4 regions of the Billgrantia sp. C5P2 genome follow, and region 4 is predicted to be linked to each of the others. Evidence: predicted binding sites of a transcription regulator. Region 4 holds the regulator's gene; each other region holds the start of a gene.

Region 1 (7,760 bases), 1.2 Mb from region 4:
AATACCAGCTGAAACCGTTCACGATGTTGCCCTGGGAGCGCACGACATCGCCGCGTTCCGGCGGTTCGACCTTGATCACCTCGGCGCCGTGATCGCCCAATATCTGGGTGCAAAACGGCCCCGAGATGACCCGCGTGAGGTCGATCACGCGGATGCCCTCCAGGCTTCCCGCGGCCTGGGCTGTTGGATTCGTCATGTTCATCCTTTTGCCGTGGGCACCGCCGCGCAGTCGCTGAGCGCCAGTCGTGGCCCCGCCTTGGAGACCTGGGCCGGCAGAGGGCGCCCCATCAGGCGGGTGGCGAGCTGAGCGGCCTCGATGATCCGCTCCAGGTCGATGCCGGTCTCGATGCCCATTTCACTGAGCAGGTAGATCAGGTCCTCGCTGGCGATGTTACCCGTCGCCTTCGGCGCGAAGGGGCAGCCACCCAGCCCGCCGATCGAACTCTCATAGCGATCGACGCCGAGCGCAAGGCCCTGCATGACGTTGGCCAGGCCGATGCCGCGGGTGTTGTGGAAATGCAGGGTCGGCGACACGTCGGGCACCACTTCGCGCAGATGGGTGATCCGTTCCGCGACCAGGGGCGGCGTGGCCATGCCGGTGGTGTCGCCCAGCGATACGTAGCGGGCGCCGAGGTCGGCAAAGTGACGGGCAATGCGGCCTACCGCGGCGACATCGACATCGCCCTCGAAGGGACAGCCGAAGCAGGTGGCGATGGCACCGCGCAGCTCGATGCCGCTACCCTCGAGGCGACGGGCCACCTGCTCGAAGCTCGCCAGCGACTCATCGACGCTGGCATTGACGTTCTTGGCGTTGTGGGTTTCCGAAGCCGAGACGAACAGCACCACCGAATCGATGCCGGCCTCGAGGGCCCGCTCGGCCCCGCGCAGGTTGGGCACCAACGCCGAGAAGTGCACGCCCTGGATGTCGCGTAGTTCGGCCACCAGCTCCGCGGCATCGGCCAGCGCCGGTACCGCGCGGGGGCTGACGAAGGACGTCAGTTCGAATTCGCGGACCCCGGCGGCGACCAGGGCGCGCACCAGCTCGGCCTTGTGCGCCGTGGAGAGCAATACCTTCTCGTTCTGCAGCCCGTCGCGCGGGCCCACTTCGGTGACATGGACCTGCCGGGGTGCTCGGATCGCGTCAAGCATGATGGTTAGCCGCGCAAGGGTTTCCCCGACTGTACGAAGCCGACTCGCTTCGCAGCCATGCGCCTTTCGTTTAATGCTTACCTTTTACGGGCGCTTTACAGGAGCTCGAGCAGTGCCGACTCTCAGTCGCCATCCGCCAGTGCCGGCAGCAGCACCTTGAGCTTTCGCGTCAGGGTGTTGCGCCCCCAGCCCAGCAGCTCGGCGGCCTCGCCCTTGCGCCCGCCGGTATGCTTGAGCGCGGTCTCGATCAGGATGCGCTCGAAATCCGGTACGGCCTCTTCCAGCAGATGGGTGTGGCCCGCCGCCAGGGCGCGGTCGGCCCAGTCGCGAAAGGCGGCGCGCCAGTCGCCGTTGGCCACCTCGCCGCCTTCGCCCTGGCGCAGCTCCGGTGGCAGGTCCTCGACCAGGATCTCGCGGCCCGATGCCATCACCGTCAGCCAGCGACAGGTGTTCTCGAGCTGACGCACGTTGCCCGGCCAGGACAGCCGGGTCAGGTGCGCCTCGGCGTCCTTGGTCAACACCTTGATGTCGGTAGAAAGCTCCTTGGCCGCCTCGGCCAGGAAATGGCGCGCCAGGCGCGGGATGTCCTCGCGGCGTTCCGCCAGCTTGGGCAGGTGCACACGGATCACGTTGAGGCGATGAAACAGGTCCTCGCGGAAGCGTCCATCCTCCACCAGCCGCTCCAGGTTCTGGTGAGTGGCCGCGATGATACGCACGTCCACCTTCACCGGCGTGTGACCGCCGACCCGATAGAATTCACCGTCGGCCAGCACCCGCAGCAGCCGCGTCTGGGTCTCGGCGGGCATGTCGCCGATCTCGTCGAGGAACAGCGTGCCGCCGTTGGCCTGCTCGAAGCGCCCCTGGCGGCTTGCCGTGGCACCGGTAAAGGCGCCCTTCTCGTGGCCGAACAGCTCGGACTCGATCAGGTCGCGGGGGATCGCTGCCATGTTCAGTGCGATGAACGGATGGCTGGAGCGCGGACTGTGCTGATGCAGGGCGCGGGCCACCCGTTCCTTGCCGGTACCCGACTCGCCGTTGATCAGTACCGTGATGTGTGAGTGTGACAGCCGACCGATGGCGCGGAACACCTCCTGCATCGCCGGCGCCTCGCCGATGATCTCGGCGTCGAGCCCCTCGGGGACGCTGACCGGGCGCTTGCGTTCGCGGGCGTGGGCCACCGCGCGACGCACCAGGGCCAGCGCCTCATCGACGTCGAACGGCTTGGGCAGGTACTCGAAGGCACCGCCCTGATAGGAGGCCACCGCGCTGTCGAGGTCGGAGTGGGCGGTCATCACGATGACCGGCAGGTCGGGATGAACCTCGCGCACCCGCGACATCAGGTCGAGACCGTCGATTCCCGGCATGCGAATGTCGGTGACCAGCACGTCGGGGGGGTCGTCCAGCAAGCGGCTGAGCGCCACATCGGCCCGGTCGATGCACTCGACCTCGAGGTCGGGCTGAGCCAGGGCGCGCTCCAGCACCCAGCGAATGGCGCGGTCGTCGTCGACCACCGCGACACGTGCGACATCAGTCATGGCGCCTCTCCAAAGGAATAAGCAGACGAAACTCGGTATGGCCGGGGCGGGAATCGCACTCGATCAGCCCCTGGTGCTGGTGCAGGATGCCCTGGGCGATGGACAGTCCCAGTCCACTGCCGTCGGCACGCCCCGATACCATGGGATAGAAAAGGGTTTCCTGAAGGCCCTCGGGAACGCCGGGGCCGTTGTCGATCATGGCCACCTCGCAGACCAGACGATGACGCTCCGCACCCAGGGTGAACTGGCGGCGTGCCCGGGTGCGCAACAGCAGGCTCGGGGCCTCGGTGCCGGCTTCGGTCATCGCCTCCACGGCGTTGCGGGCCACGTTGAGCACCGCCTGGATCATCTGGGCTTCGTCGCCGGGGAAATCCGGCAGGCTGGGATCGTAGTCGCGCTCGATGGCCACCGACGGGGTCTCGGCCATCAGCAGCGTGCGCACCCGCTCCAGTACCTTGTGAATGTTGAGCGGCTCGTGGCGCACCAGCTTGTTCGGCCCCAGCATGCTGTCGACCAGATCGCGCAGGCGGTCGACCTCCTCGACGATGATACGGGTGAACTCCTGCAGCGCGGGGTCGTCGAGGTCGCGCTCCAGCAGTTGCGCGGCGCCACGGATCCCGCCCAGCGGGTTCTTGACCTCATGTGCGAGGCCGCGCGACAGCACCTTGATCGCCTCCTGGCGGTTGAGCAGAGCCTCCTCGCGGGAGATACGCAGCAGCCGATCGCGCGGCTCCATCTCCACCAGCAGTTCCACCGTCGACAGCGGAGTCACCGTATAGTCGATCGTGGCCACGGCACCACCGACCAGCGCCAGCCTGACCTCGCGCTGGGTGAAGGGGTGCTGGTCGTCGCGCGCCTTGGCCAGCACTCCGCCCATACCGTCGTCCTCGGCCAGCAGGCTCGCCAGGCTGAGTCCCTTAACCCGGCCCAGGCTGACCGCCAGCAAGGCTTCGGCCGCCGGATTCATCCAGCTCAGCCGCAACTCGTGGTCGAGCAACAGCACCGCCGTGGTGAGGTGTTCCATCAGGCGTCGATACATTTACGACCTTCCCTCGTTGAACGCAGAGTGCATGGAGCATTACTTGCATCGTCATGGCGCATCGGCAGGGATCGCCGCAGCCACCGCCCCGAAGCCAGGCAGCACTCTGGATGGAACATTCCAAGCAAGAAGCGCGCCAACCCACGGCGACGCAGCAGGGCGCCGTTTCAGGGCGACCGCAGCGAACTCTTATGCACCATTATGGTGCACCGATGGCGAGAGCGCCAAATCAGGAGGCATCAATCTTCCCCATCTCGGGGCATCGAGGCACAAGGAAGGGCGAGCCAGGGGAAACGCCGCGGTCAGTTTGAGATTGACGCCTCGGCTCAACCACCATCCTGCGGCAACGTCACGTTGGCTCGCTGAACGTAAAGAGAGACCGGCGGGCTGCGATGACGCACCTGCCCCTGGGCATCAAGCAACTCCGCCTGCAGCACGTATTCGCCACGGCCGAGATCGTTGAGCATGAAGGCGCGGGTGTGCATGGGCGTCTGGCTCACCCGGCCGTCGACCAGCAGTTGCACGCGGTGGTCGGGACGCAACTCCGGCTCAATGGCCAGCTCCACCTGCAGGTTGCCGGCATAGCTTGCGGGAAGGTCCGCGCCGTGTTCCGGCGAACGGATGCGGAAGGTGTCATAGGGCATGAAGGGCTGGCCCGGCGCCTCGCCCATGCGTGGGGCAACGCCCTCGACCCGCGGCGGCTCGGACTGGCGCCCCTCGACCTGCGATGGGATCACTGTCAGCGGCGCCAGCTCCACCGGCTCGCCACCACGGTTGGGGTCGTCGGTGAAGACCACGTTACCCTGCGCATCGGTGGTGCGATAGATCGTCGTGGCCAGCACACCCTGAGCGAGTGCCAGGCCCAACAGACACAGCACGATCGCCTTGCCCATGAGTACTCTCCGTAGACGGCGACCGCGGCTCCGCTGGCGGCCAACCGATGTGCCAGTAACGTGTTCCCTCGCAACCATCCGCAACATAGTGTACGACAAAAAAGGGGCTCCGCGATGCGGAGCCCCTCGGTACGAGCCGGCGAAGACCGCCGGACCCGACAGCTTAGCAGCTGTAGTACATGTCGAACTCGATCGGGTGCGTGGTCATGCGGATACGCTCGACGTCTTCCATCTTCAGTTCGATGTAGGCGTCGATCATGTCGTCGGTGAACACGCCGCCCTCGGTGAGGAAAGCACGATCCGCGTCCAGCGCCTCGAGCGCCTGGTCCAGGCTGCTGGCGACAGTCGGTACCAGCTTGCCCTCTTCCGGCGGCAGGTCGTAGAGGTTCTTGTCCATGGCGTCGCCGGGGTGGATCTTGTTCTTGATACCGTCGATACCGGCCATCAGCATGGCGGCGAAGGCCAGGTAGGGGTTGGCGGTCGGGTCGGGGAAACGGCACTCGACGCGCTTGCCCTTGGGGCTTGCCGTGTAGGGAATGCGGATGGAAGCAGAGCGGTTGCGGGCGCTGTAGGCCAGCATTACCGGCGCCTCGAAGCCCGGCACCAGACGCTTATAGGAGTTGGTGGAAGCGTTGGTGAAGGCGTTCAGGGCACGGGCGTGCTTGATGATACCGCCAATGTAGTAGAGCGCCATTTCGGACAGCCCGGCGTACTGGTCGCCAGCGAACTGGTTCTGGCCATCCTTCCAGAAGGACTGGTGCACGTGCATGCCGCTGCCGTTGTCGCCGACCAGCGGCTTGGGCATGAAGGTGGCCGTCTTGCCGTAGGCATGGGCCACGTTGTGAATCACGTACTTCATTTCCTGGACTTCGTCGGCCTTCTTCACCAGGGTGTTGAACTTGACGCCGATCTCGTTCTGGCCGGCGTTGGCCACCTCGTGGTGGTGCACCTCGACGGTCTGGCCGATGGCTTCCAGGGTGTTGCACATGGCGCCGCGAATGTCATGGAAGCTGTCTACCGGGGGTACCGGGAAGTAGCCACCCTTGACGCGCGGACGGTGCGCCAGGTTTCCGCCTTCGACCTGACGGTCGGTGGCCCAGGCGCCCTCTTCAGAGGTGATCTTGTACATGGCGCCTTCGATGTCGGCCTTCCAGTGCACTTCGTCGAAGATGAAGAACTCGGGCTCGGGGCCGAAGAAAGCCGTGTCGCCCAGGCCGGTGGACTGCAGGTAGGCCTCGGCGCGCTTGGCGATGGAGCGCGGGTCGCGCTCGTAGCCCTGCATGGTCGCTGGCTCGATGATGTCGCAGCGCAGCACCAGGGTCGCGTCTTCGGTGAACGGATCGAGGAAGGCGGTGCCGTCTTCCGGGCGCAGAATCATGTCGGACTCGTTGATGCCCTTCCAGCCGGAGATGGAGGAGCCGTCGAACATCTGGCCGTTCTCGAAGAATTCCTCATCGACGTCACGGGCCGGAATGGTGACGTGCTGTTCCTTGCCCCGCGTGTCGGTGAAGCGCAGATCAACCCACTTCACATCATGTTCTTCGATCAGGGCGAGAGTCTTGGCTGACATTTGTGTCCTCCGTTTGAGCTGTGGCTCGATTCGTTTGGCTGAAGTCCACTGGCGCTGGTTGCATCGCAGCGCCTGTTGTAACACGCGGTGGGCCTGCTGCCCACGTCGCCATGCACAAGCATGGAGAGCTGCCCACATAAATGCAGGAGCCATGCCAAAAATGCACCATGCGAGCCCAGAAAAAAATTAAGCATCTGTTTTTACAAGAAAAGAATTTGCACCGCTCTGTCTCGCGCTGCACCAAGCCTGCTCGACCAGCCTCAGTGAGCCCCATCAGGGCTCCGACATGGCACTAAATTGGTGCAAGCGTGACCAGGGCGCACCAAAGAAGTGCGCAATGCGAAGTGGGAACTACGCGACCTCGATCGATACCCTTGCCTGGCACGCCCGCAGCCGCTCGAGCAGATCGGGCAGCGCATCGCTTCCCAGTTGGGGGTCGAAGCCGCCGATGCGATCGAACCAGGACCGCGCCACCCAGTAGGTGTCCATCGGCGAGAGGCGCTGGAGCAGCCCCCACCAGCGCAGCCAGCTGTGACGGCGCATGGGCAGGACGGCGGCGTCCCAGTCGCCGGCGAGTTCGACATCGGCCAGCCGATGGCTCAGCCAATCGGCGGCACGACGATCCTCTTGTCCGGGAAAGAGCAGGATGTCGCCGCGGCTGGCACCCACCGCGGCGTTGAAACGGCTGCCCAGGCTTGCGGAGCCGCACGATAGCAGGACGGCCTGGTGGCGCTGAGCCAGGGACGGCAATCGGCGATCGCCGGTGTCGTCCACCAACAGCAGCTCATGCCCACCCTGCCAGCGCCGGGCAGCCTGCTCGAAGATGACCAGACTGCGCGGAAGTCTTGCTCCAGCAGTCCGGGCATCGAAAATGACACTGGCAAGGCTCATGGCTCAGGCTCCACCAAGGCATAAAAGGGCCACCCGACAGCACGCAAAGTTACAAACTGTGTAGTTGAGTGTACAAAAGTGTCGATAAAGTTCCTCTACTGAATTTTGTCCCACAGAATGTCCAATTCATGTCCGGCTTTGTCGGACAACAACATTGCCAAGGCACCCCCGGGCGCATGGGGAGAGCCACGCCCCGGGCTGAGAAGAGTATAATGACGAGGTTGTGCTATTCCCCTTCGTCGCTTACCTGTACAATGCGCCACCACTCCCTACCCCGCGCCTAGGGTACGTCCTATCGATGTGTACATAGGTGCGCACCTGTTGATGAGTCACACCCTATGAACACAGCTGTAACCCCCTCTCGTATCGAGAGTTTGCGCAATATTGCCATCATCGCTCACGTCGACCACGGCAAGACCACGCTGGTCGACAAGCTTCTGAGCCAGTCCGGCACGCTGGACCGCAAGGCCGAGGGGCAGGAGCGCGTCATGGACTCCAACGACCAGGAAAAAGAACGCGGCATCACCATCCTGGCCAAGAACACCGCGATCCGCTGGCAGGACGGTAACGGCCGCGACTTCCATATCAACATCGTCGACACTCCCGGACACGCCGACTTCGGCGGCGAGGTTGAGCGCGTGATGTCGATGGTGGATTCCGTGCTGCTGCTGGTCGACGCCGTC
Region 2 (7,760 bases), 930 kb from region 4:
TTGCTCATACGACACACCCGGCCGGAGCCGGGCGTGCCGCTGGCCTGCTCGCGCTACTCAACCAAAGGCGAACAGCGCACCGGCGGCGGCGATCGCCACGCCCAGAGCCCTCAGGATGCAGTTCTCACGCGCCATGAGGAATGCACCCGCCGCACGGCCCGCGTAGCTGATGGCAAGGGTCGCCAGGGTGAAGCCGGCCAGATAAGCCAGCATGGAGGCGCCATGCGGCATCTCGCTGCCGTGGGCATGGCCGTGGAACAGCATGAACAGCACCACCACGCCGGCACCGATGGCGGCGGGTACCTTAACCAAGGCGGCAATCATCACACCGGCCAGCAGCACCGTCATGGCGATGCCGAACTCCACGCCCGGAAGCGCAAAGCCGGCCCATGCCAGCCCCGCCCCCAACAGCATGCCGCCTGCGGCAAGCAGCGGTGCGGCAAGGCTGAAGGCGCGGCTTTGGCGCAGGCTCCACAGCCCCACCGCCAGCATGGCCAGCAGGTGGTCGAAGCCCAGTAGCGGATGAGACAGGCCAGCGACGACGCCGCCGTGGGGGTGTTCATGCCCAGGGTGGGCCATGGCCAGGCCGGCAACGAGCAGCAAGGCCGGCGCAGCAACCAGGGCCAAACGCGAGGTAGTAACGTAGCGATGGATCATGGGACGATCTCCTTTCCGATGACTAGCGAAGGCACGAGTGGTCAGGCGTTGGCCGGCCGGGCCTGGAGCCGACGCTCCGGCAGCATGCCGCGGTCGAGAATGAACTGAATGATCGCCTCCAGGCCGACGCCGTCGTAGAGGTTGGTGAAGACGAACGGACGCTCGCCGCGCATCTTCTTCGAGTCACGCTCCATCACCTCCAGCGAGGCGTGTACCTGCTCGGCAATATCGATCTTGTTGATGATCAGCAGGTCCGACTTGGTGATGCCCGGCCCGCCCTTGCGCGGGATCTTGTCGCCTGCGGAGACGTCGATCACGTAGAGGGTGAGATCGGAGAGTTCTGGGCTGAAGGTGGCCGAAAGGTTGTCGCCGCCCGACTCCACCAGCACCAGCTCGAGGTTCGGATGACGTGCCTGGAGTTCGTCGATGGCGGCCAGGTTCATCGAGGCGTCCTCGCGAATCGCCGTGTGCGGGCAGCCTCCGGTTTCCACGCCGAGGATACGGTCGGCCGGCAGCGCCTCGTGACGCAACAGGAAGTCGGCGTCCTCGCGGGTATAGATATCGTTGGTGACCACGGCAATGTCGTAGTGGTCGCGCAGCGCCAGGCAGAGTTGCTTGAGCAGGGCCGTCTTGCCGGAGCCCACCGGGCCGCCGACGCCGATACGTAGGCAATGTGTCATGTCGTTCTCCTGGTTATTGAGCACTAACTGCGAAATAGCCGTGAATACTGGGTTTCGTGCAGGGCACTGGCCAAGGCCAGGCCGGGCAGTGCCGGGCCGAGTTGGTCGTCACCAAGCTCGAGCGCTTCATCCACCGCGGCCACCAGCACCGGGCGCAACCGTTCAACCAGACGCTGGGCGGCGGTATGCCCCAGCGGCAGCGCCTTGCAGGCCACCGCCAGTTGGTTCTCGAGCCAGGCCCAGGCGAAGCCGAGCATGGCCTGGCGCGGCGCCACCCCACGCACCTGGGCGGCCCAGGCGTATACGGTGACGTAGCCGGCCCCCGGCGGCATGGGTACGTCTACCGGCATTAATGACAGGCTGCCGAGCAAACGGGTCAGAGACGCCCCCAGGCGTGAGTCCTCCGCCGCCAGCTCTGCAGTTTCGCGGTTGGCGGCAAGCCACTGGTCCCATTGGACTATCGCCTCGCCATCTTCTGCTGCCCAGGCTTGCTGCAGGCGCGCCAGGGCCGGCAATTCACAGCGCGTCGGGCCGTCGTCGAGCACGCCGATCAGCCACTTGCCGAGGCTTTCCTCGTCGCTGACCCAACCCAGTTCGAAGGCGCTTTCCAGGCCTTGGGAGAAGGCGAAGGCGCCGATGGGCAACGCCGGGCTGACCAGTTGCAGCAGCCCGAGCAGCGCCAAGTCGCCACCCTGCCCGACCGGCTCAATGGGCATGACTGTGGCCATGTCCATGGAGGTGGCTGTGTTCATGCTCATGCGAATGCTCGGTGTCATGGTGATGAGCATGGGCATGAGCATGGGCATGAGCATGGGCATGGCCGGGCTGGTTGTACGCGCCGGGCTCGGGGTCGAAGGGAGCCTCGTGCCGCTCAAGGATCGCCCCCAGCAGCTCGGCCAGCTCTTCCAGCACGTGGTCCGGCGGGAAGCGTACGTAACCTCCCCGCTCATCCTCCCCGAGCGCCAGCTGCACGTGGCGGTTGCCCAGGTGATAGGCGAGCCGCGCCAGCGGCAAGCCGGCGGCTACGCGCGCCGTGACCACCGGCTCGACGGCCGCCCGGATCCGCACGATCTCGCCGCTCTCGGCGCGCAGGCCCTCGCCGTCGCGCAGCACCGGGCCGCGGTCGAGGAACAGGCCCAACTCACGGCCGGCGTCGCTCATTGCCTTCAGCCTGCCGCGAATACGCAGCTCATAGGGCAGCGTCAGGGTATCGGTGGCCTGGCTTGCCTCGATGGGCCCCAGGCGTTCGATCAGTTTCAGCATTGCTATTGCCTCGTTGAATTCAGGCCATGAACCGTGCCGGCGACAGGCCGGACCCCGCTGGGCCACCTCGCGCGACCGCTGGCAGCCCGGTCGAGACGACGCGGTCGATCTTCAGGGAAGAAGATCGAGGAAAGCCGGCACAGGGATGTGCCGTCTTTCCGACCGCGGGAGTCCGGCCGGGATGCCAGGGTTTCGGGCGCGTGGCGTGGCGAGCGCGGGGTTCCGGCCATGACGCTTTCCTCAAATGCATCAAAACAGGTGGTAACGCTGCGCCAATGGCAGCTCGGTGGCCGGCTCGCAGGTCAGCAGCTCGCCATCGCAGCGCACCTCGTAGGTCTGCGGATCGACGCTGAGCTCGGGGCAGGCGTCGTTGAGCTTCATATCGCCCTTCCTTACGCCCCTGACATCTCGGCAAGCCGCCAATTGGCTCTGCAGGCCCAGGGTTTCCTTGATGCCGGCGTCCAGCGCCGCCTGGCTGACGAAGGTCAGTCGCGTCTGGCTCGCCGCCCGGCCGAAAGCGCCGAACATGTAGCGGTAGTGCACCGGCTGCGGCGTGGGGATCGAGGCATTGGGGTCGCCCATGGGTGCAGCCGCGATCATCCCCGCCTTGAGGATCAGCGCCGGCTTGACACCAAAGAAGGCCGGTTTCCACAGCACCAGGTCGGCGAGCTTGCCCACCTCGATGGAGCCTACTTCATGGGCGATGCCATGGGTGATCGCCGGGTTGATGGTGTACTTGGCGATGTAGCGCCGTGCGCGGAAGTTGTCGACGCCGAGTGCTTCGTCCTCGGGCAGCAGGCCGCGCTGCACCTTCATCTTGTGGGCGGTCTGCCAGGTGCGGCACACCACCTCGCCGACCCGCCCCATGGCCTGGGAGTCCGAGGCGATCATCGAGATCACGCCCAGGTCCTGCAGGATGTCCTCGGCGGCGATGGTCTCGCGGCGAATGCGTGAGTCGGCGAAGGCCACGTCCTCAGGAATGTTGGGATCGAGATGGTGGCACACCATCAGCATGTCGAGGTGCTCGTCGATGGTGTTGACCGTGTAGGGCCGCGTGGGGTTGGTCGACGATGGCAGCACGTAGGGCTTGGAACAGGCGGTGAGGATGTCCGGCGCGTGGCCGCCCCCGGCGCCCTCGGTGTGGTAGGTGTGGATGCCGCGCTCCTTGAAGGCAGTCAGCGTATCCTCGACGAAGCCCGACTCATTGAGGGTGTCGGTATGGATGGCGATCTGCACATCGTAGCGCTCGGCCACGCTCAGGCAGTTGTCGATGGAAGCCGGTGTGGTGCCCCAGTCCTCGTGCAGCTTGAGACCCATGGCGCCGGCCTCGAGCTGGGCTTCCAACGCCTCGGGCAGGCTGGCGTTGCCCTTGCCGAGAAAGCCGATGTTCATCGGCAGCTCGTCCACCGCCTGAAGCATCTTGCCGATGTGCCAGGCGCCCGGCGTGCAGGTGGTGGCGTTGGTGCCGGTGGCCGGCCCCGTGCCACCGCCGAGCATGGTGGTGATGCCGCTCATCAGCGCCTCCTTCACCTGCTGGGGGCAGATGAAGTGAATGTGCGCGTCGATGCCGCCCGCGGTAAGAATCTTGCCCTCGCCGGCGATCACTTCGGTACCTGGGCCGATAACGATATCCACGTCGGGCTGTGTATCCGGGTTGCCGGCCTTGCCAATGGCTGCAATGCGACCGGCCTGGATACCCACGTCGGCCTTGACGATGCCCCACCAGTCGAGGATCAAGGCATTGGTGATCACGGTGTCCATCACCGAGTCGTCGAGGCGCTGGCTCTGGCCCATGCCGTCGCGAATCACCTTGCCGCCGCCGAACTTGACCTCATCGCCGTAGTGGGTGGCATCGCTCTCCACTTCGATCCACAGTTCGGTGTCTCCCAGACGCACCCGGTCGCCCACCGTGGGGCCGTACATATCGGCATAGGCCTGCCGGCTGATGCTGGTACTCATGCCTCACCTCCATCCAGCGATCCCATCACGTCGCCGCGAAAACCGTAGATATGGCGCGTGCCGGCGAAGGGGATCAGCGCGACTTGCCGCGCCTGGCCCGGCTCGAAGCGAATTGCCGTACCCGCCGCCACGTCCAGGCGGTAGCCACGTGCCTTATCGCGGTCGAAAACCAGTGCCGGGTTGGTCTCGGCAAAGTGATAGTGGGAGCCGACCTGGATCGGCCGGTCGCCGGTATTGGCGACCTCGACGGAGATCCGCTCGCGACCGGCGCAGAGTTCGATCTCGCCGTCCTGCAATTGGTACTCACCGGGGATCATAGGGCTCTCCTCACACAATCGGTGTATGCACCGTCACGAGTTTCGTGCCGTCAGGAAACGTGGCCTCTACCTGCACCTCGTGCACCATTTCGGCCACGCCCTCCATCACCTCGTCGCGGCCGAGAATCTCGCGACCGTAGCTCATCAACTCGGCCACGCTGCGGCCATCACGAGCCCCCTCCATGATCTCGAAGCTGATAAGCGCCACCGCTTCCGGGTAGTTGAGCTTGAGGCCGCGGGCCCGACGTCGCTCGGCGAGTTGCGCGGCCGAGAACAGCAGCAGCTTGTCCTTGTCTCTTGGTGTCAATTCCATGCAAGTCTCCTGGTCAGTCAGGTAAACCAGATACGGGGAGGATGGGCAGGCACACCGGAAAGCAAAGGCCTGAGGCAAGTCCAGGCCTGCTGACACAGCTCCCAGGCCTCATTGCGCTCATGCCCCAGGTAGCGCAACAGCATCACGCCATGGCGAACGGTCACGGCCCAGCGCGGGCTCGCCGCCATGGCGTCGCGAAGTACTTCGATGGCGCCAGCCTCGTCGGCCAGCCCCACGGCCCACAGCGTGGCCTGCACGCTGGCTCCGCCCTGCCCCCAGCGCCCCATGAAGCGCGGGTGGCCGGGATCGAGCGGCTGGCGCTCGAGCCACAGCGGCTTACCGTCGCGGAGCAACTGGAAGCGCTGCTCGATGCGGCCCGAAGCGTAAGGCAAACGGCTTGCCGGGCGGCCCAGGGCCAGTACTTCCCAGCCCAGGCAACGGGCAGCGCCAGCGAGATCGATGTGCGTCGTCTGCTCGCCACGCGAACCGTCGAAGGCGATGGTTTCCTGGGGCAGCCATTCGAGAACGCCGCCGTCCTCGACCCGGAGCCTGGTGTGCTGTGCCCAGGCCACGCCATGACTGTCGGCACGGTAGAGCTTGTTGGCAGCGGGCGTGGTCAACAGCGCATGAGCGCCGGCTTCGACCCTTGCCGAGATAGCCAACGCATCGCCACTGACCAGGCCACCCGGGGGGTGCAGCATATAGACGTGACAGGCTCGGTCGCGCCCCTCGGGATAAAAGGGACGCTGCACTCGCAGCGGGCCGACATGGCGAGCCATCACCATGCGAGTCACGTCCTGCTGCAGGGCAAAGCCAAGCTGGAGCGAAGCTTCCCAGCGACGGCCGGCATCGAAGCGGTGACCGGAAGCGCAGGGAGGCTGTAGCGTCGTGGCGTCGAAGCGAGCCGTCATCGGCAGCGGCCTTCTGTCTAGGGTTTTGCCTCCTCTCGAGGCGTTGCCCTATTCTTGGCAACCGCTGTACCAGAATGGTGGATGACCGAAAAAAACAAGCATATTCATGCGCTTATTTTGTATACACAAGCGCTCTTGGCCCGAGTGGACGCACCATCATGGCGCAAGGGAACCAACAGCATGCACTGCCACGGCGCACCGGTCCTTTCCCTGGTTAGCACAATGGTGCAAAGGCTTGGTCGCAGGACACCTCAGCGAATGATTACACCGTCAAGTGCTCCTTGATCAGCGCATCGGTCAGCTCGCCGATCTCGCCCTTGGCTACCGGTCGGCCGCGATCCATGATCGCGAAACGGTCGGCGTACTTGCGGGCGAAGGGGAGCTTCTGTTCGACCAGCAGCACCGTCAGGCCGTCCTCGCCGATCAGCTTGCGGATCACCTCGCCGATGAGCGTCACGATATTGGGCTGGATACCCTCTCCCGGCTCGTCGAGAATCAGCAAGCGCGGCTCGAGTACCAGCGCCCGGCCAATCGCCAATTGTTGCTGCTGTCCACCGGAGAGATCACCGCCGCGGCGCTGCTTCATCTCCTCGAGTACGGGAAAGAGTTCATAGATGCGCGCCGGAATGGTGCGTCGACCGTCACCGCGCGCCGCCAGCCCGGTCCGCAGGTTCTCCTCCACCGTAAGAAGCGGAAAGATCTGGCGCCCTTGGGGCACGTAGCCGATACCCAGGCGCGAGCGATCCTCGACCCGCTGGCGGGTCAATTCCACGTCGTCAGCGTAGCGAATGCTGCCAGAAGTCACTGCGACCTCACCCATGATGGCCTTCATCAAGGTGGTCTTGCCCACCCCGTTGCGCCCCATCACGCAGGTGCACTGCCCCGCCGACACGCTGAGATCGAGGTCCCACAGGGTGTGGCTCTCGCCGTAATATTGATTGAGCTTGTCGATCGAGAGCATCAGACCGTCTCCTCTTCGGCTTCGGCGCCCAGATAGACCTCTACCACGCGTGGATCGCTCGAGACCTGGTCCATGCTGCCTTCTGCCAACACGCTGCCCTGATGCAGCACCGTCACCTTGCGCGCGATGGAGCGCACGAAGCCCATGTCGTGTTCCACCACCACCACAGACTGCTTGCCGGCCAGACCGGTGAGCAGTTCGGCGGTGCGCTCCATCTCCTGCTCGGTCATGCCGGCCACCGGCTCGTCCACCAGCAGCAGCCGCGGCCGCTGCATCAGCAGCATGCCGATTTCCAGCCACTGCTTCTGTCCGTGGGAAAGTATGCCTGCCGGGCGCTGGCGCAGCTCGCTCAGCCCGATGTTGGTCAGCACCTCGCCGATACGGTCACGAATTTCACCGCTCATGCGGGCCGTCAGCGTGGGCAGTATGCGCTTGTCGGCGGCCATGGCCAGCTCCAGGTTCTCGAATACCGAAAGCGCCTCGAACACCGTGGGCTTCTGGAACTTGCGCCCGATGCCCAGGCTGGCGATCTCCGGCTCGTTCATGGTCAGCAAATCATGACGACTGCCGAACCATACCTTGCCGCTGTCGGGTCGGGTCTTGCCGGTGATGATGTCCATCATGGTGGTCTTGCCAGCGCCGTTGGGCCCGATGATGCAGCGCAGCTCACCATCGTCGATCGTCAGGTTCAGGTCGTTG
Region 3 (7,760 bases), 1.8 Mb from region 4:
CAGCACCATGGCGATCCCGAGCAGGTAGCAGACCAGTATGGCCACGCTCTCGAAACCGATTCGCCCCGGCCCTTGTTCCTCGCGACGGATCAGCCCAACAAGCAGGATGCCGGTCATCAGCAGCGACAATCCGATCCATAGCGATACCGAGTCCGGCATGGCGTGGTAGATCGAGCCCTCGCGATAGGCCAGGTCGGCGGCGGCAGCGAACAGCGTATCGAAGGCATTGCCGCCGATGATCCCGGCCACCGCCAGGGTCAAGGCACCGCGCCGTACCGCAGCGACCGTTGTCACCAGTTCCGGCAAAGAAGTGGCGACCGAGGTTAGCAGGATGCCGATCGCCGCCTGATCGAGGCCGGTGGTCGCGGAGAGTGCCGTGGCGCTGCGCTCCATCAGCCAGCCGGCCACGCCCAGCGTCGCGGCGAGTGCGACGAACGAGAGCCAGAGCCCGGTCAGAGATCGCCCCGCCGAGGTGGCATCCGGCTCGTCGGGACGCGTCTCGAGGGTCTGGGCAGGGCTCCACATCGGCTCGAACTTCGCCTGGTGGATCAGGTGCAAGCCGAACACGTAGGCGAAGAACAGCAGCGGCGTGACCGGGTGGACGTGCCACAGCGTCAGCTCGGGGGAGAAGCGCCCCACCAGCAGCAGGGACAGCAGGCAGAGCAGCAACGCCCCCTGCAGGAGGTTGCCGAGGGAGGCCGCCGCATGCTCGAGGTTGGCGCGTCGGTAGGAGATGTCGGCGACGGTCAGGAACAGGGTCTGGGCGGCGATGCCGCCCAAGGCATTGCTCATCGCCAGCTCCGCGCGCCCGCCCCAGGCCGCCGAGACCGACAGCACGATCCCCGACAACGACGTCGCGAGTCCCAGCAGCACCGCCCCGGCAATCGCCTCGCCCAGCCCCGTCCGATCGGCCAACTCATCGACGATGCGCGCCAACCGCGTCCCCACCATGCCGATCACTGCCGCCGTGGCGAGGAACAGTCCGATGGCCAGCGGCAATGACAGGCTTGCCGGGTTCAGGAACATGCAGCGCGCCAGTGGTGGCGGGCAAGGGTCGGTAGGCGATTGTGCATGGGGCCTCCCTGGCCTTGGACGGCGAAGCGGCTCGCCACCCTCATGGCGAGCCGCTTCTAAGCGTAGTCGCCCTTCGCGAACGCCCTCAACCCTGGCGCAGTTGACGATCGAGCTGGCGGTAGCCGATCGCCTCCATCAGCTCGCCGCGCTCCGGATGCGGCTTGGCGGCGAGGTCGGCCAGTGTCAGCGCCACCCGCAGCACGCGGTGGTAGGCGCGCGCCGAGAGGCGCAGGCGCTCGAGCACGCCGGCCAGCCAGGCGCGGTCCGCCGTGGAGAGCGCGCATGCGGCTTCCAGCTCGCGCCCGCCGAGGTGGGCGTTGAGCGCGCCACGGGCGTACTGGCGCTCGCGAGCGGCCACGACCCGGGCGCGTACCTCGGCCGAACTCTCGCCTACCTCGCGCGACGTGAGCTGCTCCGGTGGCAGTGCCGGCACTTCGATCTGCAGGTCGATGCGGTCGAGCAGCGGCCCCGAGAGCCGCGACTGGTAGCGCTGGATCTGCGCCGCGGTGCACTGGCAGGCTTGGCGCGGGTCGCCCAGGTGGCCGCAGGGGCAGGGGTTCATGGCCGCTACGAGTTGGAAGCGCGCGGGGAATTTACGCTCGTGATTGGCCCGGGCGATATGGATGCGGCCCGACTCCATCGGCTCGCGCATCACCTCGAGCACGTGGCGGCTGAACTCGGGCAGTTCGTCGAGGAACAGCACACCGTGGTGGGCCAGCGAGATCTCGCCCGGCCGCGGCCAGGAGCCGCCGCCGACCAGGGCCACGGCGCTGGCGGTGTGGTGCGGCGCACGAAAGGGCCGACGCCCCCACTGCTCGGCCAGCGGCAGGCCGCACACCGAACGAATGGCGGCCACTTCCAGCGCCTCCTCCTCGGTGAGTTCCGGCAGGATGCCCGGCAGGCGGCTCGCCAGCATGGTCTTGCCGGTACCGGGTGGCCCGGCGAAAAGCAGGTTGTGCGAGCCGGCCGCGGCAATCTCCAGCGCGCGGCGGGCCTGGTGCTGGCCACGCACCTCGGCCAGGTCGCCCTCGCGGGAGTCGACGATGGGTGGCGCCTCGAGGCGGTGCGCGGCGATCGGCTTCTGCCCCTGCAGGTGCGCCATGACGTCGAGCAGGTGCTCGGCCGGCAGTACCTGAAGGTCACCGGCCAGCGCCGCCTCGTCGGCATTCTCCTTGGGCACGATCAGCTTGCGCCCCGCCCGGCGTGCGGCGAGTGCCAGCGGCAAGACCCCGCTGATGGGGCGCAGGCGGCCGTCCAGCGCCAGCTCGCCGACGCTCTCGATCTCCTCAAGCGCCTCGCCGGGAAGCTGACCCGAGGCGATCAGGATGCCCAGCGCAATGGGCAGATCGAAGCGCCCGCCAACCTTGGGCAGGTCGGCGGGCGCCAGGTTGAGCACGATTCGACGGGTATTGGGGAAATCGAAGCCGGCGTTGGTGAGGGCGCTGCGCACCCGCTCGCGGCTCTCCTTGACGGCGGCCTCGGGCAGGCCGACCAGGGTCATCCCCGGCAGGCCGTTGGCCAGGTGTACCTCGACCTGTACCTCGGGCGCTTCCAGCCCCAGGCCGGCCCGTGTGGCAACGATCGCCAGCATCGTGCAGTCCCTCGCAGTCCATTAGAGAAGCGCTGAATAAATTGGCGAGCGAGATGAAGCGCAAGGCGCACGGAGCACAGGAACCGGAGCATATGGGGTATATGTGAGGATTCCGACGGTCCGACGCTTCGGCACCGCGCAACGCAGCGATTCGCTCGCGCAGGCATTTATGCAGTGTTTCATTAGCGTAAGGGCTAGATACTAGCACTGTGCCAGAACGGGCTCTCCACGCTGGCTCAGCGCTTGGCGTCTCCGGGTGCGGCCGTGTCCGTACCTTTGTCCTCGGGCGGCGTGAGGGTCGCCTGGGTCACCGGAGTTTCGCGTGCCGCCAGCGCCTTCTCCAGGGCCGCGACCTGCTGCTCCAAGGCTTCGACGCGGATCCGCGTGCGCTGCAGCACGTCCATCAGGATGTCGAAATCCTCTCGCGATACCAGCTCGAGGCGGTCGAAGGCACCACGCACGATCTGCTGCACGCCCTTCTGAAATTCCTCCGGCGCCTGAGCCGCGCCCTGCAGGCGCTCGCCCAGCTGTTGTGCCAGCCGGCTGATGGGATCCTGATTCGCCATGGTGCGCTTCTCCTGTTGGCTTACACATGTTGCTCTACAGCATACGCAAGGCCCCGCCGCGACGCATGCCCTTCTATTGCGCTCTCATGGCGCACTTGCACTACACGGAAGCACCACCCTGGTGCAAGGCGACGGTAGCCGTTGCGCCATTGGAGCGCATGGCGGAAACCCATGTAACTGCAAGTCACTGTTTAAGAGCAGCAAAGGCTCAGCCTGGCATGGTCTGCGCATTACGCGCAGTACAGCCGGCTGGCGACCCCCGCCGCCTTTATTCCAGCAGGGAGAGATGCGATGAAGCTAATCACCGCCATCATCAAGCCATTCAAGCTCGACGACGTCCGCGAGGCGCTGGCCGACAACGGCGTCCAGGGCATCACCGTCACCGAAGTGAAGGGCTTCGGCCGCCAGAAGGGCCACACCGAACTCTATCGTGGCGCCGAATACGTGGTCGATTTTCTGCCCAAGGTGAAGGTCGAGGTGGCCGTGGACGACTCACGCCTGGAATCCGTGCTCGACGCCATCTGCAGTGCGGCCAACAGCGGCAAGATCGGCGACGGCAAGGTCTTCGTCACCCCGCTCGAGGATGTGATCCGCATCCGTACCGGTGAGCGCGGCGCCGACGCCGTGTAACGGCTTCCCCCAAAACAAGAGCAGCGATGGAGAACCCCATGATTGAACTTGCCGAGTTGAGCTACGCGCTCGACACCTTCTACTTCCTGATATGCGGCGTGCTGGTCATGTGGATGGCCGCCGGCTTCTCGATGCTCGAGGCCGGCCTGGTCCGCGCCAAGAACACCGCCGAGATCCTGACCAAGAACATCGCCCTGTTCGCCATCGCCTGCACCATGTACCTGCTGGTGGGCTACGCCATCATGTATTCGAGTGACGCCGGCGGCATCCTGCCCAATCTGGGCGTACTGATAGGCAGCGAAAACGGTGTCGATGCCGTGACTGCCGGTGGCGACGACGCCCCCTACTACTCCATGCGCGCCGACTTCTTCTTCCAGGTAGTGTTCGTCGCCACCGCCATGTCGATCGTCTCCGGCGCCGTGGCCGAGCGCATGAAGCTGTGGGCCTTCCTCGCCTTCGCCGTGGTCATGACCGGCGTCATCTACCCGGTATCCGGCTACTGGACCTGGGGCGGTGGCTGGCTTTCCGAGCTGGGCTTCTCCGACTACGCGGGCTCCGGCATCGTGCACATGGCCGGCGCCGCTGCGGCACTCGCCGGTGTACTGGTCCTAGGTCCACGCAAGGGCAAGTACGGCAAGGACGGCAGCATCCATGCGATCCCCGGCGCCAACCTGCCGCTGGCGACCGTGGGCACCTTCATCCTGTGGATGGGCTGGTTCGGCTTCAACGGCGGCTCCGAGCTCAAGCTCTCCGACGTCGCTTCGGCGAACAACGTGGCCCAGGTGCTGGTCAATACCAATGCCGCTGCCGCGGGCGGTGTGATCGCCGCGCTGATCCTGGCCAAGCTGTGGTTCCGCAAGGCCGACCTGACCATGGCGCTGAACGGCGCGCTGGCCGGCCTGGTGGCCATCACCGCGGGCCCGCTGGAGCCCTCGGCGCTGGGTGCCACGCTGATCGGTGCCGTGGGCGGCATCATCGTGGTGGCTTCCATCGTGACCCTGGACAAGCTCAAGATCGACGACCCGGTCGGCGCCATCTCGGTGCACGGTGTGGTCGGTCTCTGGGGCCTGCTGGCAGTGCCGCTCTCCTCGGACGCCAGCTTCGGCGCCCAGATCATCGGTGCGATCGCCATCTTCGCCTGGGTCTTCGTTGCCAGCCTGGCCGTGTGGCTGATCATCAAGGCGATCATGGGCGTTCGTGTCAGCGAAGAGGAAGAGTACGAAGGGGTCGACCTGGCCGAGTGCGGCATGGAAGCCTACCCCGAGTTCAGTGTCGCCAGGGTCTATGGCGGCAGCGGCGGCCGCCCGCAGTCCGGCGGCTACGGTGCCGGCGCACCGATCGGCCAGCCACACGCCGAATAAGCGCGACCGACTTGCCAAGGCTCCCCGCGGGGAGCCTTTTTTCTTCCAGCCGAGGGCGGTGTATGCTTGAGGCCAACGATCCGTACCCGCTCGGGTTCGACCAATGAACCCACGCCCGACCATGAGGAAACAGACCATGAAACTGGTGACCGCCATCATCAAGCCGTTCAAGCTCGACGACGTTCGCGAGTCGCTTTCGGAGATCGGGGTACAGGGCATCACCGTCACCGAGGTGAAGGGCTTCGGCCGCCAGAAAGGCCATACCGAGCTCTACCGCGGCGCCGAGTACGTGGTCGACTTCCTGCCCAAGGTGAAGGTCGAGATCGCCATCGACGACGACCTCGTCGAGCAGGTCATCGACGCCATCACCCAGGTCGCCAATACCGGCAAGATCGGCGACGGCAAGATCTTCATCACTCCGCTGGAGCAGGTGATCCGCATCCGTACCGGCGAAACCGGCAAGGATGCGGTGTAAAGCCCGAAGCCCGAAGCCCGAAGCCCGAAGCCCGAAGCCCGAAGCCCGAGGACAGCACAAACCAAACCGCCTCCGTAGCAGAGCTAAGGAGGCGGTTTTGCTTCCAGCCTCGAGCTGATGGCAGCAGCTCGGGCGAAACGGATCACTTCTCGACGAAGGCGCGCTCGATCACATAGTCGCCCGGCTCACCCATGCGCGGCGAGATGTTGAAGCCCAGGTCGTCGAGTAGCGCGCTGGTCTCGTCGAGCATCGCCGGGCTGCCGCAGATCATGGCGCGGTCCTGCTTGGGATCCATCGGTGCCACGCCGGTGTCCTCGAACAGCTTGCCGCTGCGGATATGGTCGGTGAGGCGGCCCATGGTGTGGAACTCCTCACGGGTCACGGTGGGGTAGTAGACCAGCTTCTCGCGGATCTCGTCGCCCAGGTACTCGTGGGCCGGCAGCTCCTTCTGGATGAAGTCGGCATAGGCAAGCTCGCTGACGCTGCGCACGCCGTGCACCAGGATCACCTTCTCGTAGCGCTCGTATACCTCCGGGTCCTGGATCAGGCTCATGAACGGCGCCAGGCCGGTACCGGTGGAGAGGAAGTAGAGGTTGCGCCCCGGCAGCAGGTCGTCGGTGACCAGGGTACCGGTGGGCTTGCGGCTGACCATGATCTGATCGCCCACCTTGAGGTGCTGCAGGCGTGAGGTCAGCGGGCCGTCGGGCACCTTGATACTGAAGAACTCGAGATGATCCTCATAGTTGGGGCTGGCGATGGAGTAGGCTCGCATCAGCGGCTTGCCGTTCACTTCCAGGCCGATCATCACGAACTGACCGTTCTTGAAGCGCAGGCTGCGCTCGCGGGTGGTGCGGAAGCTGAACAGGGTGTCGTTCCAGTGATGAACGCTGAGAACGTCTTCCAGTGCGAACTTGCTCATGCCGGCTCCTATCTATTCCAATATCGAATAACTCGAAGGTGAAAACGATTTGCTTGCATTATAAGAGCGCAAGGTTTATCTGTTAATTGGATTGTATGGATATCCTTTATCTAGATTCCTGATATAGATCAAAACCGAGCCGTTTCATGCATTTCACCCTGCGCCAACTCGAGGTCTACGTCGCCGTCGCCCAGCACGAGAGCGTCTCGCACGCCGCTCGCGCCCTCTCCCTGTCGCAATCGGCGACCAGTACCGCCCTGGCCGAGCTCGAACGCCAATTCAACTGCCAGCTGCTCGACCGCGTCGGCAAGCGGCTACGGCTCAATGCGCTGGGCTTCCAGCTGTTGCCCAAGGCCGTGGCGCTGCTCGACCGCGCCGAGGAGATCGAAGAGATCCTGCACGGCCAGCAGGGCATCGGCTCGCTCGATGTGGGCGCGACCCTGACCATCGGCAACTACCTGGCGACGCTGTTGATCAGTGACTTCATGCAGCGTCATCCGGGCAGCCGGGTGCGGCTTGCGGTGCGCAACACCCGCGAGATCGTCGACCGCGTGCGTCAGCACGAACTGGACCTGGGGCTCATCGAGGGGCACTGCGAGGAGGAGGACGTGATCACCCAGCCGTGGGTGGAGGACGAGCTGTCGGTGTTCTGCTCCCCCCGCCATCCGCTGGCCGGGCAGGGGGCGGTGGAACTCGACCGCCTGCTGCGCGAGGCCTGGATCATGCGCGAGCAGGGCTCGGGCACGCGCATGACCCTGGAGCAGGCCGCGCGTCACCGGCGCGGACGCTTCAATACCCTGCTGGAGCTGGAGCACACCGAAGGCATCAAACGGGCGGTGGAGTCGGGTCTCGGCATCGGCTGCGTATCGAAGCTGGCGCTACGCGATGCCTTCCGCCGCGGCAGCCTGGTGCCGATCCCCACCCCGGAGCTCGACCTGAGCCGCCAGTTCGCCTTCATCTGGCACCGTCACAAGTACATGGCCACCGGCATGCGCGAGTTCCTGCGCCTGTGCCGGCAGATGACCGAGGGGGTCAGGCGCAGCGACGAGATCGACCTGCCGCCAGTCTCCTGACCCCAACCCGCTAGCGGTCGCGTAGCTTGAAGCCGCCTACCACGCTGGCCAGGCGGTCGGCCTGTTCGCTC
Region 4 (7,760 bases):
ATTTCACGCCATGAAGCGATGCAGGCTCCCGACCCTCCACTGGCCATTCCCCCTGGCGCTGGCTGGCGTGGCGTTGATCACCCTGGTGGGCATCGGTCCGGCCATGGCACAGCAGCGTGACGCCGAGCAGCCCATTGAGGTCGAAGCCGACCAGCTCGACCTCGACGATCGTGCCGGTACCGCGGTCTATCTCGGCGACGTCGACATTCGCCAGGGCAGCATGCGACTCACCGGCGACCGGGTCGAGTTTCAGCGCAATGCCGCCGGCGAACTCTCGCGCGCCACGGCCCGCGGCGAACGTGCCTACATCGAACAGCAGCCCGACCCCGACCAACCCGTGGTGCGCGGCTGGGGACGTACCATCGTCTATCACGTGGCCGAGCGAAGAGTGGAACTGATCGATCGCGCCGAACTGCACCAGGGTGGCGATACCTTCGACGGTGGCTACCTGGAATACTTCCTCGACCGTCGCGTGGTTCAGGCACGCGCCCAGGGCGAAGGTGTCGAAGGTAGCCAGCGTATCCGCATGACCCTGCAGCCGGAGCGCTGAGGTGCCAATGAAAACCCTGTACGCCCGAAACCTGGCCAAGAGCTACAAGCGCCGCCGCGTGGTGCACGACATCAGCCTCTCCATCGAGCAGGGCTGCGTGGTCGGCCTGCTCGGGCCCAATGGGGCCGGCAAGACCACTTCGTTCTACATGATCGTCGGCCTGGTGAAGGCGGATGCCGGCGAGGTCCATATCGACGACCTGGATCTCTCGCAAAGCGCCATGCACGAGCGCGCCCGGGCGGGTATCGGCTACCTGCCTCAGGAAGCCTCGATCTTTCGCAAGCTGTCGGTGGCCGACAACATCATGGCCATCCTCGAGATGCGCAAGGATCTCGATCGTCGTGGACGACATGCGCGACTCGAGCAACTTCTGGAAGACTTCCATGTCACCCACATTCGCGACAACCTCGGCATGAGCCTCTCGGGCGGTGAACGCCGACGTGTCGAGATCGCCCGTGCGCTGGCCACGGAGCCGGCCTTCATTCTGCTCGACGAGCCCTTCGCCGGTGTCGACCCGATCTCGGTGGGCGAGATCAAGGGCATCATCCGCCAGCTCAAGGCACGCAACATCGGCGTGCTGATCACCGACCACAACGTTCGCGAGACCCTCGACATCTGCGACTCGGCCTATATCGTCGGGGACGGCCAGATCATTGCCGAAGGGAACGCCGAAGCCATCCTGGCCAACCAGCGGGTGCGCGAAGTCTATCTGGGCGAGGATTTCCGTCTGTAGTATAATCCCGCGCATCAAGCAAGCACCTGATCCTTATTGCAACTGCATAAACAGGCATGAATATTGCCGATGGCATGTTTATTGCAATGAATTATCTTGCAAGTGATCGTCGACCCGACTAGGGTAGAGTTTTCCGGCAGATGAGCCCCATTACCTCATGGCCATGAAAGCATCCCTGCAACTGCGTGTCGGCACTCAGCTGACCATGACTCCCCAACTGCAGCAGGCCATTGCCCTGCTGCAGCTCTCGACCCTAGATCTACGCCAGGAGATCCAGCAGGCACTCGAATCCAATCCCATGCTGGAACTCGATGACGACTTCGGCGAACAGGCTGTCAGCGAAACCCCCAGCGATGAGTGGGCCGACGAGATACCCAACGAGCTGTCCACCGACAGCGATTGGGCCGACACCTATCCCGATCATGGCACGAGCTCCGGAGGCGCCACCGGCGAAGGGCCGGATTTCGAGCGCCAGGCCTCGGTGCAGACGCTGACCGGCCATCTGATCTGGCAATTGGCGATGACCGACTTGAGCGACCGCCAGCGCCTCATTGCCGAGAGCCTGATCGATGCCGTCAATGGCGCCGGTTACCTGGCACAATCCCTGGAGGACATTCGCGACGGCCTGCGCCGACAGGGCCTGGAGGGCCTGCCCACCCGGGAAGTCGAACAGGTCCTGCTGCGCCTGCAGCAGTTCGAACCCACCGGCGTATTCGCCCGCGACCTGCGCGAATGCCTGATGCTGCAATTGGCCGCGCTGCCCGACGATACGCCACTGCTGCCCCAGACCCGTCGCCTGGTACGCCAATTCCTCGAGGCACTGGCCTCCGATGACCGCCGCCTGCTGAAACGCCGCCTGGGCCTGGACGACGAATCGCTGGACGATGTCATCGCCCTGGTTCGCTCGCTGGACCCCCGCCCCGGCAGTGCCTACGCCGAAGTGAGCAGCAGTTACGTCACACCGGACCTGGTCGCCTACCACGACGAATCCGGCTGGCGCGTGGAACTCAACGCCGAAGCGCTGCCGCGGCTACGCATCCAGCCCGACTATGTCGCGCTGGTGCGGCGTGCGGACAAGAGCCAAGACAACCAGTTCCTCAAGGATCATCTGCAGGAAGCCCGCTGGTTGATGAAGAGCCTCGCCAGCCGCAACGACACCCTGCTGAGAGTGGGGCGGGAGATCATGGCACGTCAGCTCGAGTTTCTCGAACAGGGCGAAGAGGCCATGAAACCCCTGGTGCTGGCCGACATCGCCCAGGCCGTCGAGATGCACGAGTCGACCATTTCGCGAGTGACGACGCAGAAGTTCATCCACACCCCACGTGGCGTCTTCGAGCTCAAGTACTTCTTCTCCAGCCATGTCGGCGGAAACGGTGACGGGGACGTTCACTCCAGCACGGCGATCCGCGCCCGTATCCGCAAGCTCGTCGCCGATGAACCGCCGCGCAAACCGCTCTCCGACAGCCGCCTGGTGGAGCTGTTGGCCGAGGATGGCATCCAGGTCGCCCGCCGCACGGTTGCCAAGTACCGCGAAGCTCTGGGAATCCCCTCCTCCAGCGAGCGCAAGCGTTTTCGTTGACGCCACGACATAACGCTGACCCCGGGCAATCCAACCGCCAGAGGGGGGTATGCAGGGCAGGAAAAAGGGTTACAATCGAGCTACCACTCGAAGGACGAAGGAGCTTGTCATGCAAGTCAACATCACCGGCCATCATGTTGAACTGACCGATTCACTGCGTGACTACGTGAGCGAGAAGCTGAGCCGCGTCCAGCGACATTACGACAACATCACCAATGTGCAGGTCACGCTCTCGATCGAGAAGGAGCGCCAGCAGGCCGCCTGCACGCTGCACGCCGCCGGCGCCGACCTTCATGCCGAAGCCTCCGATCAGGACATGTATGCCGCCATCGATGCGCTGACCGACAAGCTCGACCGTCAATTGGTCAAACACAAGGAAAAAGCCCAGGCTCGCGCCCAGGGCGCCGGCATTCGCTGAGCTGCCATGACATTGGAAACCATCCTGCCCCCGGAACGCGCGCTGTTCGACGTTCCCGGGGGTAGCAAGAAGAGGGTGCTGGAGTTCTTCAGCACCTTCATTGCGCAGAACACTCCGAGCCTCGACAGCCAGGAAGTCTTCGGCAGACTGGTCGGTCGCGAGAGGCTGGGCAGTACCGGCATCGGCAATGGTGTGGCCATCCCCCACGCCCGTAGCCCTCACTGCCATAGCCCAGTGGCTGCCTTTCTCAAACTGGCCGAGCCCATCGACTTCGACGCCATCGACGGAGAGCCGGTCGACCTCGTCTTCGTGCTGTTGGTGCCCGAGGAGGCCGACGATACGCATCTGTCGCTGCTAAGCCAGGTGGCCAGCGTCATGAACGATGCCGAAACGCGCGCACGTCTGCGCAAGTGCGAAAGCCAGCGCGAACTCCACGAGCGTCTCATCGAAGCGATTCGACGACAGTCCTCGGCCTGACCTCCCCCTTCGCCGTTCGGCCGGCCCCTGATCAGGAGAACCATCATGCAGCTTGTGATCATCAGCGGCCGTTCCGGTTCCGGCAAGTCGATCGCACTGCAAGCGCTCGAAGATATCGGCTTTTACGCCATCGACAACCTGCCGGCGATGCTGCTTGGCCCCCTGGTGGATGAGCTGCGCAGCTCCCCCACGATCCAGACATCCATCGCCGTCAGCATCGATGCGCGCAACCTGCCCCATGCCCTGGAGCGCTTCCCGCGCTTGCTGGAAGAGCTGCGCACCAAGCAGGTCGATTGCCAGATCATCTACCTGACCACCGATGCGCGCATCCTGCTGGAACGCTACTCCGCGACCCGGCGTCGACACCCCTTGACCCGCGGCCGGGACATGACCCTTGGCGAGGCCATCGAGTCGGAAGACGTGACGCTGAGCGACATTCGCAACCTGGCGGACCTGATCATCGACACCTCGCGGCTGTCGGTGCATGACCTGCGAGGACGCATCACCGAGCAGGTGGCCAGCCATCGCGCCGACCAGTTGACCCTGACCGTGGAGTCGTTCGGCTTCAAGGGCGGCGTGCCGCTGGATGCCGATATCGTTTTCGATGCACGCTGCCTGCCCAACCCTTACTGGGACCCGCGCCTGCGCTCCGCCACCGGCAGGGAGCCCAGCATCGTGGAGTTCCTGGAACAGTACCCCCTGGTCCAGCAGATGCTCGACGACATCGTTGCCTGGGTCGAACGCTGGCTACCGGCCTATCGCGACACACACCGCAGTTACTTGACCGTCGCCATCGGCTGTACCGGCGGCCAGCACCGCTCGGTGTACCTGGCCGAGCGCCTCGCCAGACATCTGGCCCAGCACCAGCCCGACGTGCGCCTGCGCCATCGGGAACTCGGCATCCACACACCGGTCATCGCCGCCCAGGACACGACCGTAGAGACGTCCGAACGCAAGGAAACCTGAGTGTGCCCTGCCGCAAGCTGACCCTGACCAACAAGCGTGGCCTCCACGCCCGTGCTGCCACCAAGCTGGTGCAGTGCTGCCAGCCCTTTCGCGCCCGCGTATTCGTCAACCGTGGCCAGCAGCAGGCCGATGCCAGCAACATCATGGCACTGCTGATGCTGGGCGCCCCCTGCGGTACCGAACTCGAGGTCCGTGCCGAAGGAGATGATGCCGAAGCGGCACTGGAAGCCATCGAGGCGTTATTCGATGCCCGCTTCGAAGAGGATAATTAGGGGAATGGCTGCTCTCGGCCATTCCCACCAACTTAATGGAATGATGAGACTTAGACGTCTATTCGGTTTAGCCGCCGGCCACTGTCATCTCGTCGACAAGCCAACTGCCGGTGTGGATGCTGCCACGGGTGTCGAGGTCGTCGCCGACGGCCAATAGCCCCTTGAACATCGCCTCTAGGTTGCCGGCGATGGTGAACTCCTCCACCGGATACTGGATTTCCCCGTTCTCCACCCAGAAGCCCGCCGCCCCGCGAGAATAGTCGCCGGTCACGCCATTCACACCCTGGCCCATGAGCTCGGTGACCAACACGCCACGCCCCATGCGCTCGAGCAGTTCTTTGCGTGAGGCGAGCGGCGCCGTGATGCGCAGATTGCGTGCGCCGCCGGCGTTGCCGGTGCTCTGCATGCCGAGGCGCCGCGCGCTGTAGGCCGACAGCATGTAGCTGGCAAGACGGCCCTGCTCGATGAATACGTTGTCGCGCGTCTGCACGCCATCGTTGTCGAAGGCCGAACTGGCCATGGCACCGCGCTCCATAGGACGCTCGCCGAGAGTGAACCAGTCGGGAAACAGCGGCTCGCCCAGGCGGTCGCATAGGAAAGAAGCCTGGCGATAGAGCGAGCCGCCGGCGATGGCACTCATCAAATGGCCGACGAGCCCGCTGGCGACGGTGGCATCGAACAGCACCGGCAGGCGCCCCGTGGCCGGGCGTCGAGCCCCCAGGCGCTGCAGGGTGCGCTCGGCGGCTCTCTTGCCCACCACATCCGCCGCCAGCAGGTCCTGCGGATTGCGAGCGCTGGTGTAGTCGTAGTCGCGCCGCATGCCGTTCTCGTCCTCGGCAATCAACATGCAGGAGAGCGAGTGGCGACTGCCACGCTGGCTGCCCAGAAAGTCGTGGCTGTTGGCATAGATCCGCACCCCTTCGCCGCTGGAGAGCGAGGCCCCTTCCGACTGACGGATGCCGGGCTCGCCGCGCCCAGCCGCTTCGCAGGACAGCGCCAGCTCAATGGCCTGCTCGGTGGAAAGCGGCCAAGGATGATGCACGTCGAGATCGGGCAGATCGGTGGCCATCAGTTCGGGGTCGGCCAGCCCAGCAGCAGGGTCTTCGCCGGTATAGAGCGCAATGGCCATGGCCTTCTCCACGACCTCGCGGATCGAGGCATCGCTGGCATCGGTCGAGGAAGCACTGCCCTTGTGACCTCGCAGGTAGACCGTCACGGCGATTCCCTGATCGCGGGAAAGCTCGACGGACTCCACCTCGCCTTCGCGCACGCTGATACCGATCCCCTGATCGACGCTGGCCCCCACCTCGCAGGCGTCGGCCCCCAGGTGCTTCGCCAGGGCCAACGCCTGCTCGGCACGCGACTCCAGCAGCGCCTGCTGGGCGGCGGCATCGAAAGCCTTGCTCATGTGTCTCTCCCTCGTTCACCGGCCGCGCCGGTCTCCGTACGTGTCTGTTCCCGCCGTGGCACGACGGACTGATATACTGCTGTCATTCGAACCTATTCATCTCTCGATGGCCAGACCCGCACTGGCCCTCTCATTACTTGGATTCGGCATGCCCCAGGATATTCCCTCTTTCTCCGATGAAAGACCCAGCAAGTCCCAGCTCAAGCGTGAGATGCATGCGCTGCAGGCGCTGGGCGAACAGATCATCGCCATGAGTCCCGCCGAGCGTTCACGCTTCCCGCTGTCCGAAGACATGCTCGCCGCCGTCGAGGAAACCTCCCGCATTCGCTCCCATGAAGGGCGCCGGCGCCACATGCAGTACGTCGGCAAGCTGATGCGGCGCGAGGACCTGGAAGCGATCCAGGCCGTATTCGACGAGATCGAGCAGGAGAGTCGTCGCCGCGACCTTGCCTTCCATCGCCTCGAGAAGTGGCGCGATCGCCTGATCGAACAGGACGACTCGGCCATCGAGGCCTTCATCGAGGAGCATCCCGACGTCGACCGCCAGGCACTGCGCCAGTTGATCCGCAACGCCAAGAGCGAGCGCGAACGCGGCAAGCCCCCGGCCAATGCGCGCAAGCTGTTCAAGCTGATACGCGATACGGCTGGCTTATAAACACGTCTTCATTGCCTAATACCTCACGCACACACTCAGCGGAACGTAGCCGAGCGCCAACACAGTATGGTCGAGCGCAGGCACGTTCCTTTATGAAGCAGTGCCGCCGACGGTGAGCTCATCCAGCTTGAGCGTCGGCTGGCCCACGCCCACCGGTACGCCCTGCCCCTCCTTGCCGCATACGCCGATGCCGGTATCGAGCTCCAGGTCGTGACCGATCATCGACACCCGGCCCATCGCCTCCGGACCGTTGCCGATCAAGGTTGCGCCCTTGACCGGCGCGGTGATCTTGCCGTCCTCGATCAGGTAAGCCTCGCTTGCCGAGAACACGAACTTGCCCGAGGTGATGTCCACCTGGCCGCCACCGAAGCTGACCGCGTAGATGCCTCGCTTGACGCTGGCGAGAATGTCTGCGGGATCATCCTGGCCGGCCAGCATGTAGGTGTTGGTCATGCGCGGCATCGGCATGTGCGCGAATGACTCGCGTCGGGCATTGCCGGTGGGCTGCATGCCCATCAGCCGGGCATTGAGCTTGTCCTGCATGTAGCCGGTGAGGATGCCGTCCTCGATCAGCGGCGTGTACTGCCCCGGTGTGCCTTCGTCGTCCACGCTCATGGAGCCGCGACGATCAGCCAGGGTGGCATCGTCCACCACAGTGACGCCGGGCGCCGCCACCCGCTGCCCCATGCGCCCGGCGAAGGC

What was found. The regulator sigma-54, encoded in region 4, starts transcription at its own class of promoters, with help from an activator protein. The targets are predictions, from matches to a motif close to TGGCACNNNNNTTGCTNT.
Region 1: the regulator sigma-54 is predicted to act here: its motif matches at 3,845-3,862, upstream of glnL (nitrogen regulation protein NR(II)).
Region 2: the regulator sigma-54 is predicted to act here: its motif matches at 6,155-6,172, upstream of ACRWQA_RS11835 (urease accessory protein UreD).
Region 3: the regulator sigma-54 is predicted to act here: its motif matches at 3,446-3,463, upstream of ACRWQA_RS21360 (P-II family nitrogen regulator).

The regions. Positions count from the first base shown of each region.
Region 1 is NZ_CM128542.1:386,521-394,280, reverse strand. It holds gene ACRWQA_RS01785 (CaiB/BaiF CoA transferase family protein) at 1-196, opposite strand, end outside; gene ACRWQA_RS01780 (hydroxymethylglutaryl-CoA lyase) at 199-1,149, opposite strand; gene ntrC (nitrogen regulation protein NR(I)) at 1,272-2,684, opposite strand; gene glnL (nitrogen regulation protein NR(II)) at 2,677-3,723, opposite strand; gene ACRWQA_RS01765 (DUF4124 domain-containing protein) at 4,050-4,616, opposite strand; gene glnA (glutamate--ammonia ligase) at 4,780-6,186, opposite strand; gene ACRWQA_RS01755 (glycosyltransferase family protein) at 6,538-7,077, opposite strand; gene typA (translational GTPase TypA) at 7,416-7,760, shown strand, end outside.
Region 2 is NZ_CM128542.1:2,560,403-2,568,162, forward strand. It holds gene ACRWQA_RS11800 (HupE/UreJ family protein) at 58-657, opposite strand; gene ureG (urease accessory protein UreG) at 699-1,337, opposite strand; gene ACRWQA_RS11810 (urease accessory protein UreF) at 1,361-2,053, opposite strand; gene ureE (urease accessory protein UreE) at 2,043-2,600, opposite strand; gene ureC (urease subunit alpha) at 2,850-4,559, opposite strand; gene ACRWQA_RS11825 (urease subunit beta) at 4,556-4,876, opposite strand; gene ureA (urease subunit gamma) at 4,887-5,189, opposite strand; gene ACRWQA_RS11835 (urease accessory protein UreD) at 5,207-6,100, opposite strand; gene urtE (urea ABC transporter ATP-binding subunit UrtE) at 6,363-7,061, opposite strand; gene urtD (urea ABC transporter ATP-binding protein UrtD) at 7,061-7,760, opposite strand, start outside.
Region 3 is NZ_CM128542.1:4,577,558-4,585,317, forward strand. It holds gene ACRWQA_RS21345 (sodium:calcium antiporter) at 1-1,026, opposite strand, end outside; gene ACRWQA_RS21350 (YifB family Mg chelatase-like AAA ATPase) at 1,160-2,665, opposite strand; gene ACRWQA_RS21355 (accessory factor UbiK family protein) at 2,902-3,231, opposite strand; gene ACRWQA_RS21360 (P-II family nitrogen regulator) at 3,523-3,861, shown strand; gene ACRWQA_RS21365 (ammonium transporter) at 3,900-5,222, shown strand; gene glnK (P-II family nitrogen regulator) at 5,359-5,697, shown strand; gene ACRWQA_RS21375 (ferredoxin--NADP reductase) at 5,840-6,616, opposite strand; gene ACRWQA_RS21380 (LysR family transcriptional regulator) at 6,763-7,689, shown strand; gene ACRWQA_RS21385 (methyl-accepting chemotaxis protein) at 7,700-7,760, opposite strand, start outside.
Region 4 is NZ_CM128542.1:1,629,656-1,637,415, reverse strand. It holds gene lptC (LPS export ABC transporter periplasmic protein LptC) at 1-14, shown strand, start outside; gene lptA (lipopolysaccharide transport periplasmic protein LptA) at 11-550, shown strand; gene lptB (LPS export ABC transporter ATP-binding protein) at 558-1,283, shown strand; gene ACRWQA_RS07565 (RNA polymerase factor sigma-54) at 1,441-2,862, shown strand; gene hpf (ribosome hibernation-promoting factor, HPF/YfiA family) at 2,972-3,280, shown strand; gene ptsN (PTS IIA-like nitrogen regulatory protein PtsN) at 3,287-3,757, shown strand; gene rapZ (RNase adapter RapZ) at 3,803-4,723, shown strand; gene ACRWQA_RS07545 (HPr family phosphocarrier protein) at 4,726-4,995, shown strand; gene pmbA (metalloprotease PmbA) at 5,063-6,403, opposite strand; gene yjgA (ribosome biogenesis factor YjgA) at 6,552-7,058, shown strand; gene tldD (metalloprotease TldD) at 7,149-7,760, opposite strand, start outside.